DNA from 3 places in the Streptomyces sp. AM 4-1-1 genome. Region 1 is predicted to be linked to each of the others. Evidence: riboswitches for the same ligand, from Rfam matches in the RefSeq annotation. Region 1 holds a riboswitch; each other region holds the start of a gene.

The links. A riboswitch is a leader RNA that binds a small molecule or an ion and turns the genes downstream of it on or off. The one in region 1 is predicted to bind cobalamin.
Region 2: another riboswitch for cobalamin. It lies ahead of metE (5-methyltetrahydropteroyltriglutamate--homocysteine S-methyltransferase); the one in region 1 lies ahead of PZB75_RS27055 (DUF4430 domain-containing protein).
Region 3: another riboswitch for cobalamin. It lies ahead of PZB75_RS21920 (ribonucleoside-diphosphate reductase subunit alpha); the one in region 1 lies ahead of PZB75_RS27055 (DUF4430 domain-containing protein).

What each region holds. Positions count from the first base shown of each region.
Region 1 is NZ_CP119145.1:6,389,592-6,392,860, reverse strand. It holds gene PZB75_RS27065 (ABC transporter ATP-binding protein) at 1-785, shown strand, start outside; gene PZB75_RS27060 (ECF transporter S component) at 782-1,588, shown strand; cobalamin riboswitch at 1,676-1,813, shown strand; gene PZB75_RS27055 (DUF4430 domain-containing protein) at 1,963-2,451, shown strand; gene PZB75_RS27050 (lamin tail domain-containing protein) at 2,714-3,269, shown strand, end outside.
Region 2 is NZ_CP119145.1:6,748,158-6,751,426, forward strand. It holds gene metE (5-methyltetrahydropteroyltriglutamate--homocysteine S-methyltransferase) at 1-1,960, opposite strand, end outside; cobalamin riboswitch at 2,136-2,323, opposite strand; cobalamin riboswitch at 2,451-2,639, shown strand; gene PZB75_RS28680 (CoA-acylating methylmalonate-semialdehyde dehydrogenase) at 2,839-3,269, shown strand, end outside.
Region 3 is NZ_CP119145.1:5,136,845-5,140,113, reverse strand. It holds gene PZB75_RS21925 (sodium:solute symporter family protein) at 1-1,363, shown strand, start outside; cobalamin riboswitch at 1,505-1,647, shown strand; gene PZB75_RS21920 (ribonucleoside-diphosphate reductase subunit alpha) at 1,792-3,269, shown strand, end outside.

The sequences.
Region 1 (3,269 bases):
TGACGGCACGCGGCGTCACGGTGGCGTACCACGGCGTCCCGGCCGTGCGCGAGGTCGATCTCGATCTGCGCGGCGGCGAGATCACCGCCCTCATGGGCCGCAACGGCTCGGGCAAGTCCTCCTTGCTGTGGGCACTCCAGGGGTCGGGGCCCCGTAGATCCGGCACCGTGCGGGTCGGTCCGGACACCGGGGCGAAGAGGCCCGATCCGAAGGCCCTGCCGGCCGCGGAGGCCCGGCGGCTGGTCGGCCTCGTACCGCAGACCCCGACCGATCTGCTCTATCTCGAAAGCGTCGAGCAGGAACTGGACCAGGCCGACGTCGAGTCGTCGGGCGCGCGCGGCGGGGTCCGCGCACGCTCCGTCCTCGACCGGCTGGCTCCCGGTATCGACGGCGGCACGCATCCGCGCGATCTGTCCGAGGGCCAGAAGCTGGCCCTGGTGCTCGCCATCCAACTGACCGCCGCCCCACGGGTCCTGTTGCTCGACGAGCCCACCCGGGGGCTCGACTACCGGGCGAAGACCCAGCTCATCTCCATCGTCGACGCCCTGGCGTCCGAGGGCCGGTCGGTGGTGATCTCCACCCATGACGTCGAGTTCGTGGCCCGGGCGGCCGACCGGGTGGTCGTCATGGCCGAGGGCGACATCGTCGCCGACGGACCGACGGCCGAAGTCATCGTCGCCTCGCCCGTGTTCGCCCCTCAGGTGGCGAAGATCCTCGCACCGCTCCCGTACCTGACGGCAGATCAGGTGACGTCCGTACTCACCCGTGACGAGGCGGGTTCATGATCGGGCGTGCCACGACGGCCATCCGGGTCACTCCGCGCGCCGGCCTGGTGATCGCGATGGCGGGCTTCCTGGGACTGGTCGCGTTCTTCTGGCCCTTCCTCGTCGCACCGGGCACCTTCGGCTCGAACTACGCGCCGCCGCTCATCTTCGGCGTGCTGCTCGTCCTCGTCCTCTGCGTCGTGATGTCCGAGATCGCCGAGGGTGGCATCAGCTCCAAGGCGCTGGCCATGCTCGGGGTGCTCTCCGCCGTCAACGCGGCGTTGCGCCCGCTCGGCGCGGGCACGGCGGGCATCGAGACGGTGTTCTTCGTGCTGGTCCTGGCGGGCCGGGTGTACGGTCCCGGGTTCGGCTTCACCCTCGGCTGCACCTCGCTGTTCGCGTCGGCGCTGATCACCGGCGGGGTCGGCCCGTGGATGCCGTACCAGATGTTCGGCTGCGCCTTCGTGGGCATGCTGGCCGGACTGCTGCCCCGGGCCACCGGCCGCCGCGAGATCCTGCTGCTGGCCGGATACGGATCGGTCTCCGGCTACCTCTTCGGTTTTCTGCTCAACCTCTCCTTCTGGCCCTTCTCCCTCGATCCGAACAGCTCGATCGCCTATCTGCCGGGGCTCCCCTTCACCGAGCAGTGGCAGCGCTATCTCGCGTTCGACCTGGCCACCTCGCTCGGCTGGGACACCGGTCGCGCCGTCACCAACTTCGTCTGCGTCGTCCTGGCCGGACCCGCCGTCCTCGCCACCTTCCGCCGCGCGGCCCGCAAGGCCCGCTTCCAGGCACCGGTCAGGTTCGCCGACGACCGACCGTGAGATGAACACCAGGCGGCCCCAAGGGAGTTCGAGGAACACGAAAACCCGGATTCGCGCCCGCCCCACCTCGTACTGTCATACGATCCAGCTACTTCGGACGATTCCGGAGCCACAACCGAATGCGTGCGCGACTGGGGAAAGCCGGTGGGAATCCGGCACTGACCTGCAACCGTGTGCGGCGCGACACGCGCCGCGAGCCGGAGATCCCGACGCGCCACGCGTACCGCTTCTCACCGCCACGGTCTGCGGCGTGAAGCCCCGGGCCCCTGGTTCACCGGTCCCCGCCGCCTCCGTCCGGAACGCGGCCGGGGAATCCCCGTGCGCCGGGTGTACGGGGTCCCGCGCCGGGCCCGTACACACCGGAAGGCATCACCATGCGCCAGCGTCTGGCCCGCACCCTCGCCATATCGACGGCCGTACTCGGCCTCACCGTCACCGCCGCCGCTCCCGCCACCGCGCACGGCCACGGCGTACGCGCCAACGCGCCGATCACGGTATCCCTGAACGTGCAGGGGCCCGACGGCGTCCTCTTCAAGGGCCATGTCCGGACCAGGGGCCACGACGTCACCACCGCAACCGGCGGCACCCACACCTGTGACGGCACCAACGGCGGCCAGAACCCGAACGCGGGTGCCACGCCGACCGCCACGCTCGACGACGCCGCCAGGAAGAGACACTTCACCTGGGACGGCACCTGGTACCCGTCCTTCGACGACTTCAGCGTGGACACGATCAAGGGCGTCAGCGGCGGCGCCACGGCGTACTGGAACATCTCGGTGAACGGCGCCCCGACCCCGGTGGGCGGCTGCCAGTTCCGGCTGAAGGCGGGCGACAAGGTCGCGTTCACCTGGAGCGCCTTCTGACGGAGCGGGGTTCCCCGCGGCAGCGGCCGCGGGGAACCCCGCGCGAGCGCACGGGTCCGGGCCGCTCGGGGCGCGTCGCCGGACGGTGTTCCCGGCGTTCTCCGTTCCCGGTGCGTTCAACCGCCCGTCGTCCGGGTATCGCAGGCTTCGCGACGAGCGCGTATGCGCTGCTCGACCGACCGACTCCCCGAGACAAGGACCGGCCGCATTGCGAACGCACTGGCGTAGAAGAGTCCATCTCACCGCTGCCACCCTCTCCGTCGTGGCACTGGGTCTGTCCGGCGCGTCGGCGTCGGCTCAGCCCCCGACACCGGAACAGAGCCGCGCCCGCACCTTCCCGCAGCCCCAGACGCGAGCACAGACCCAATCCCAGGCGCAGAGCACGGTGCGGATCAACGAGATCGAGTCGAGCGGCGGTACGCCGGGCGACTGGGTCGAACTGGTCAACACCGGCTCGGCGTCCGCCGACGTCTCCCGCTGGATCGTCAAGGACGACGACGACTCGCACACCTACACCATCGCGTCGGGCACCTCGCTGGCCCCGGGCGGGCATCTCGTGCTCGACGTCGAGTCGTCCTTCGGACTGGGCTCCTCGGACTCGGTACGGCTGCTGCGGCCCGACAGCTCCACACCGGTCGACTCGTACACCTGGACCGCCCACGCCACGACCACGTACGGCCGCTGCGCCGACGGCGCCGGGCCGTTCACCACGACATCCGCACCGACCAGGGGTACGGCGAACGCGTGCGGCGGGCAGAGTCCCGGCACCGGCACCCGGTGGCCGGGCGACGCCACGGTCACCGTCGCCGACCGCTCGA
Region 2 (3,269 bases), 360 kb from region 1:
GGATCTGGGTGTCCGGCCGTACGCCACTGGTGGCCAGCCGGAACGACTCGGTGGCCCAGGCCAGGTACTCGGCGTGGTCGGCGGCGCGCAGCGGCAGGGTCTCGCGCAGCGCGGGTTCGTCGACCTGGATGACCGAAGTGCCGTTCGCCTCCAGGTCGTCGACCTCGTCGCGCAGTGCCAGGGCGACCTGCCGGGCGGTCTCCCCGAGCGGCTGGTCGTCGCGGACGAAGGACCAGGCGAGCATGGTGACCGGACCGGTGAGCATGCCCTTGACCGGGCGGTCGGTGAGCGACTGGGCGTACGCCGTCCAGCGCACCGTCATCGGTGCGGGGCGGGAGATGTCACCGGCCAGGACCGGCGGCCGGACGTAGCGGGTGCCGTACGACTGGACCCAGCCGTGCTGGGTGGCGAGGTATCCGGTCAGCTGCTCGGCGAAGTACTGCACCATGTCGTTGCGTTCGGGCTCGCCGTGCACCAGGACGTCGATGCCCGCCTTCTCCTGGAAGGAGAGCACGTCCCGGATCTCGGCCTCGATGCGTGCCTCGTACCCGGTGTGGTCGATGCGCCCGGCGCGCAGATCGGCGCGGGCGGTGCGCAGTTCGGTCGTCTGCGGGAACGAACCGATGGTGGTGGTGGGCAGCAGCGGCAGTCCGAGGTGGGCGCGCTGGGCGACGGCGCGCTCGGGGTACGGCTGCGAGCGGCGGCCGTCGGCGTCGGTGACGGCGCAGGTGCGGGCGCGCACCGCCGGGTCGTGGGTGAGGGCGGAGCTCTCCCGGGACGCCAGGTCGGCCCGGTTGGCGGCGAGTTCGGCCTTGATGGAGTCCGTACCGTGCGTCAGGCCGCGGGCCAGCACGGCGATCTCGGCGGTCTTCTGCCGGGCGAAGGCCAGCCAGCGGGCGATCTGCGGATCGATGTCGTGCTCGGCGGTGGCGTCCAGCGGGACGTGCAGCAGCGAGCAGGAGGCGGCGACGTCGACCCGGTCGGCGAGACCGAGAAGGGTGCCGAGCGTCGCCAGCGACTGCTGGTGGTCGTTGATCCAGATGTTGCGGCCGTTGACGACGCCCGCGACGAGCCGCTTGCCGGGCAGACCGCCCGCGGCGGCGAGGTCGTCGAGGTTGGCGGCGGCCGGTCCGGTGAAGTCGAGGGCGAGGCCCTCGACCGGCGACTTGGCGAGCACCGGGAGCGCTTCGCCGAGCCGGTCGAAGTACGAGGCGACCAGCAGCTTGGGCCGGTCGGTGAGCGTGCCCAGCGCGTTGTAGGCGCGGGAGGCCGCGTTCAGCTCGGCCGGGGTGCGGTCCTGGACCAGGGCCGGCTCGTCGATCTGCGTCCACTCGGCGCCCGCCGACCGGAGATCGGCCAGGACCTCGGCGTACACGGGCAGCAGCCGGTCCAGCAGGGTCAGCGGTTCGAAGTCGGCCGCGACACCGGGCGCGGGCTTCGACAGGAGCAGATAGGTGACCGGGCCGACCAGCACCGGGCGCGCGGTGAGGCCGAGGGCGAGTGCTTCCCGCAGCTCGGCGACCTGCTTGGTGGAGTCGGCGGTGAACACGGTGTCGGGGCCCAGCTCGGGCACCAGGTAGTGGTAGTTGGTGTCGAACCACTTGGTCATCTCCAGCGGCGCCACGTCCTGGGTGCCGCGGGCCATCGCGAAGTAGCCGTCCAGCGCGTCCGAGTCGACCGCGTCCCGGTGCCGGGCCGGCACCGCGCCGACCATGACACTGGTGTCCAGCACGTGGTCGTAGTACGAGAAGTCGCCGGTGGGCACCTCGTCGGCGCCGTCGGCGGCGAGCTGCCGCCAATGGGCACCGCGCAGTTCGGCGGCGGTGTCCCGGAGGGCGGTCGCGGTGACGCGGCCCTTCCAGTACCCCTCGACGGCCTTCTTCAGTTCGCGGTTCTGGCCCTGTCGGGGGTAGCCGTACACGGTCGCTCGTGCCGCCGCGGCTGCGGGCTTGCTGGTCACGGAACTCTCCTTCGCGAGTATGTGCCTGGGTCGACCCGGGACGGGACGAGGGCGCGAAGGGGTGACGGAACCGACGGGCCGCGGCTCGATGTCGCCCGAGCATGCCCGTCCGTGTGTGCGCCGACCCGCCCTCGAGGTCACCGGAATCACCGCGCACGAGGCCGTGCGCGGGCAGTGGCAGGTCTTCGGACTCGTGGGCACGTCCGCCCGAGGGCGGACACCTAGCGGCCGTCGCTTCCCAGGTCCCGTACGGGCCCAGTGCTCGATGACGGCGGTCGTTCCCACTCACCGCTGCGGGGCAGTCCCGGATTCCCACCGGGTTCCCTCTTACGACGCATCCCGTCTGGCGGACGGGGCGAACCAGCTGCACCGCCACCCTAGGCGCTCGCACCCGCCCCGAACACCTCTGCCCGCATGCCGGACGCCGAAATGAGACAACCGATGTCCCCGCCCGGCCGGTCCGCGGCGGGTGGGGTGGACTTACTAGGACGTCCAACTATATGTTCGTGGCCAAGGCCCGCGGTGCAGGGAAGCCGGTGCGATTCCGGCGCGGTCCCGCCACTGTGACCGGGGAGCACGTCCTCGCAGGAAACGCCACTGACGAGCGAGATGTCGGGAAGGCAGGAGGACGCGCGCCGATCCGGGAGTCAGGATACCGGCCGCGGGGTGTTCCGTGTTTTCCACGAGGATGGAGCAGACACGCATGGCACCGGTCCATGTTCCCGGCCCAGGCGAGCACGCCCGCAGAGCCGCAATTCCCACGCCCTGACGGCCACTTCGCCCCTGCGTCCACGAAGCGGCCGACGGCGCGCCCCACAGCGCGCGCCGCGGGTCCGCCGTGCCATCCCCGGATCACACCCTGACGAGAGCAGGCTCCCATGGTCCGAGAACTCACCCACTTCATCGGCGGCAAGCACGTCGCCGGAACGTCCGGCGCCCACGGCGACGTGTACGACCCCAACACCGGCCGGGTACAGGCCCGCGTCCCGCTGGCCGACCGCGCCGAGACGGAGGCGGCGATCACCGACGCCGCCGAGGCCCAGAAGGAATGGGGCGAGTGGAACCCGCAGCGCCGCGCCCGCGTCCTGCTGCGCTTCCTCCAACTCGTCGACGCCGAACGCGACTCGCTCGCCCGGCTCCTCTCCGCGGAACACGGCAAGACGGTCGCCGACGCCCACGGCGACATCGCCCGCGGCCTCGACGTCGTGGAGTTCGCCGCCGGCATCCCGCACCTGCTGAAGGGGGAGTTCACCGACAACGCCGGTACGGGCATCGACGTGCACTCGCTGCGCCGCCCGATCGGTGTCAC
Region 3 (3,269 bases), 1.3 Mb from region 1:
GGTGTACCCGCTGATCTTCACCTTCCTGCCCCGGCTCTGGTCGGTGTCGCACAAGCACGGGTACGTCACCACGTCGGACTTCGTCCGCGGACGCTTCGGCTCCAAGGGGCTCTCACTGGCCGTCGCCGTCACCGGCATCCTCGCCACGATGCCGTACATCGCGCTGCAACTGGTCGGCATCCAGGCGGTGCTCGACGTCATGGGCGTCGGCGGCGGCGAGAACACCCACTGGTTCGTCAAGGACCTGCCGCTGCTGATCGCGTTCGCGGTGCTCGCCGCGTACACCTACTCCTCGGGGCTGCGCGCACCCGCGCTGATCGCGTTCGTCAAGGACGGACTGATCTACATCGTCATCCTGGTGGCGATCATCTACATCCCGATCAGGCTCGGCGGCTTCGACGACATCTTCGCCAAGGCGGGCGAGGCGTTCGCGCGGAAGAATCCGGCGACCGGCGCCCCGCGCGGGGCGCTCGTCCCCGGCGAGGCCGGGCAGTGGGGGTACGCCACCCTGGCCCTGGGCTCCGCGCTCGCGCTGTTCATGTATCCGCACTCGATCACCGCGACGCTCTCCAGCCGCAGCCGTGACGTGATCCGCCGCAACACCACGATCCTGCCGCTGTACTCGCTGATGCTGGGGCTGCTCGCGCTGCTCGGCTTCATGGCGATCGCCGCGGGGATCAAGGTGGACAACGGACAGCTGGCGATCCCCCAGCTCTTCGAGAACATGTTCCCCGACTGGTTCGCGGGCGTGGCCTTCGCCGCGATCGGCATCGGCGCCCTGGTGCCCGCCGCGATCATGTCGATCGCCGCGGCGAACCTCTTCACCCGCAACATCTACAAGGACTTCCTGAAACCGGACGCGACCCCGGAGCAGGAGACCCGGGTCTCCAAGCTCGTATCGCTGCTGGTGAAGGTGGGCGCGCTGGTCTTCGTCCTGGGCATGGACAAGACGGTGGCGATCAACTTCCAGCTGCTGGGCGGGATCTGGATACTCCAGACGATGCCCGCCCTGGTCGGCGGCCTGTTCACCCGCTGGTTCCACCGCTGGGCGCTGCTCGCGGGCTGGGCGGTCGGCATGGCGTACGGCACACTCGCCGCGTACGGTGTCGCGAGCCCGACCCAGAAGCACTTCGGCGGATCGTCGAAGGAGATTCCCGGGCTGGGTGAGATCGGTTACATCGGGCTGACGGCCTTCGTGCTGAACGTCGTGGTGACGCTGGTCCTGACCCTCGTCCTGAACGCGGTCAAGGCACCGGCCGGCACCGACGAGACGTCCGCCGCCGACTACACCGCGGACGCGGGTGACCCCGGCGTCCAGGAGGTCCTTCCTCCGGCCACCGCGGGCGCCCCCGGCGGTCACTGACCCCGCCGGGCCACCGGACCCGCCGCACGGGCCCCAGCGGCCCGCGAAGGCGTGGCGGGAGCCCGTTCCCGTCCTCCCGCCGCCTCCCTCCTTGCCCGGCGTTCGAGTGACCGCGACACAACATGTGGGGGCCGCTTCATGGAGCGGCCCCCACATGTATGCTCGTGCTCGCTGTCGTCGTAGGGGAATCCGGTGCGAATCCGGAACTGTCCCGCAACGGTGTGATCGGTGTGCTTTCGCGCACCCGTGAAGTCCGAGGACCTGCCGTCAGCGCATCCGGCTCGACCGAACCGGATTGCCGATACGTCCGGGCCTCGCGGAGGGCCGGTGGACGCCGTACGGAGTGCTGCCCGTCCCGGGCACCCCCCTGCCGGCCCCCGCCTCCCCACCGCGGCCCCGAGCCGAGCGAGGGAGAGCACCACGTGACCATCGCGCCAGCCGATCCGGCTTCAGTCGCGGAGATCCAGACCGACGGACCTGAGGGCGACGGGCCCGGAACCGTACTGCTGCGGCTCCTGACCGACCTCACCGCCGACCTTCCGGACACCGACCCCGGCCGCGTCGCCGCCGCCGCGCTGCGGGGCCGCAGCGCCCGGTCGGACGCGGCGGAGCTGCGCGGTCTGGCCACCGAGGCCGCCGCCGGTCTGATCTCCGAGGACCCGGCCTACTCCCGGCTCGCCGCCCGCCTCCTGTCCCGCAGCATCGCGGACGAGGCGGCCGGTCAGGGTGCGGTCTCGTTCTCCGCCTCGGTCGCCGTCGGTCACCGCGAGGGTCTGATCGGGGACCGTACGGCCGAGTTCGCCGCCTTCCACGCGGACGCCCTGGACGCCCTGGTCGGGCAGGCGCTCGCCGAGGGCGCGGACGACCGGTTCGGTTACTTCGGGCTGCGGACGCTGCACAGCCGCTACCTGCTGCGTCACCCGCTCACCCGTCAGGTCATCGAGACCCCGCAGCACTTCATGCTGCGCGTGGCCTCCGGGCTCGCCGAGGAGGCCACGCTCGACTCGGCCGCGGGGACCCGGGCGCTGGACGAGGTCGCCGCGCTGTACCGGCTGATGAGCCGGCTCGACTACCTGCCGTCCTCGCCGACGCTGTTCAACTCCGGGACCCGGCACCCGCAGATGTCGTCCTGCTATCTGCTGGACTCGCCGCTGGACGAGCTGGACTCGATCTACGACCGCTACCACCAGGTGGCCCGGCTCTCCAAGCACGCGGGCGGTATCGGTCTCTCGTACTCCCGCGTCCGCGCCCGCGGTTCGCTGATCCGGGGCACCAACGGGCACTCCAACGGCATCGTGCCGTTCCTCAAGACCCTCGACGCCTCGGTCGCCGCGGTCAACCAGGGCGGCCGGCGCAAGGGCGCCGCCGCCGTCTACCTGGAGACCTGGCACGCGGACATCGAGGAGTTCCTCGAACTGCGCGACAACACGGGCGAGGACCAGCGGCGCACGCACAACCTGAACCTGGCGCACTGGATTCCGGACGAGTTCATGCGCCGGGTCGACGCGGACGGCACCTGGTCGCTGTTCTCGCCCGCCGACGTGCCCGAGCTGGTCGACCTGTGGGGCGACGCGTTCGACGCCGCGTACCGGGCCGCCGAGGCCAAGGGGCTGGCCCGCAGGACGATCCCGGCCCGCGAGCTGTACGGCCGCATGATGCGCACCCTCGCGCAGACCGGACAGGGCTGGATGACGTTCAAGGACGCGTCCAACCGGACCGCGAACCAGACGGCCGAACCGGGCCGCGTGGTGCACTCGTCCAACCTCTGCACCGAGATCCTGGAGGTGACGGACGACGGCGAGACGGCCGTCTGCAACCTCGGTTCGGTCAACCTCGGCGCGTTCGTGGCGGACGGGACGATCGACTGGGAGCGGCTGGACGCCACCGTGCGTACCGCCGTGACCTT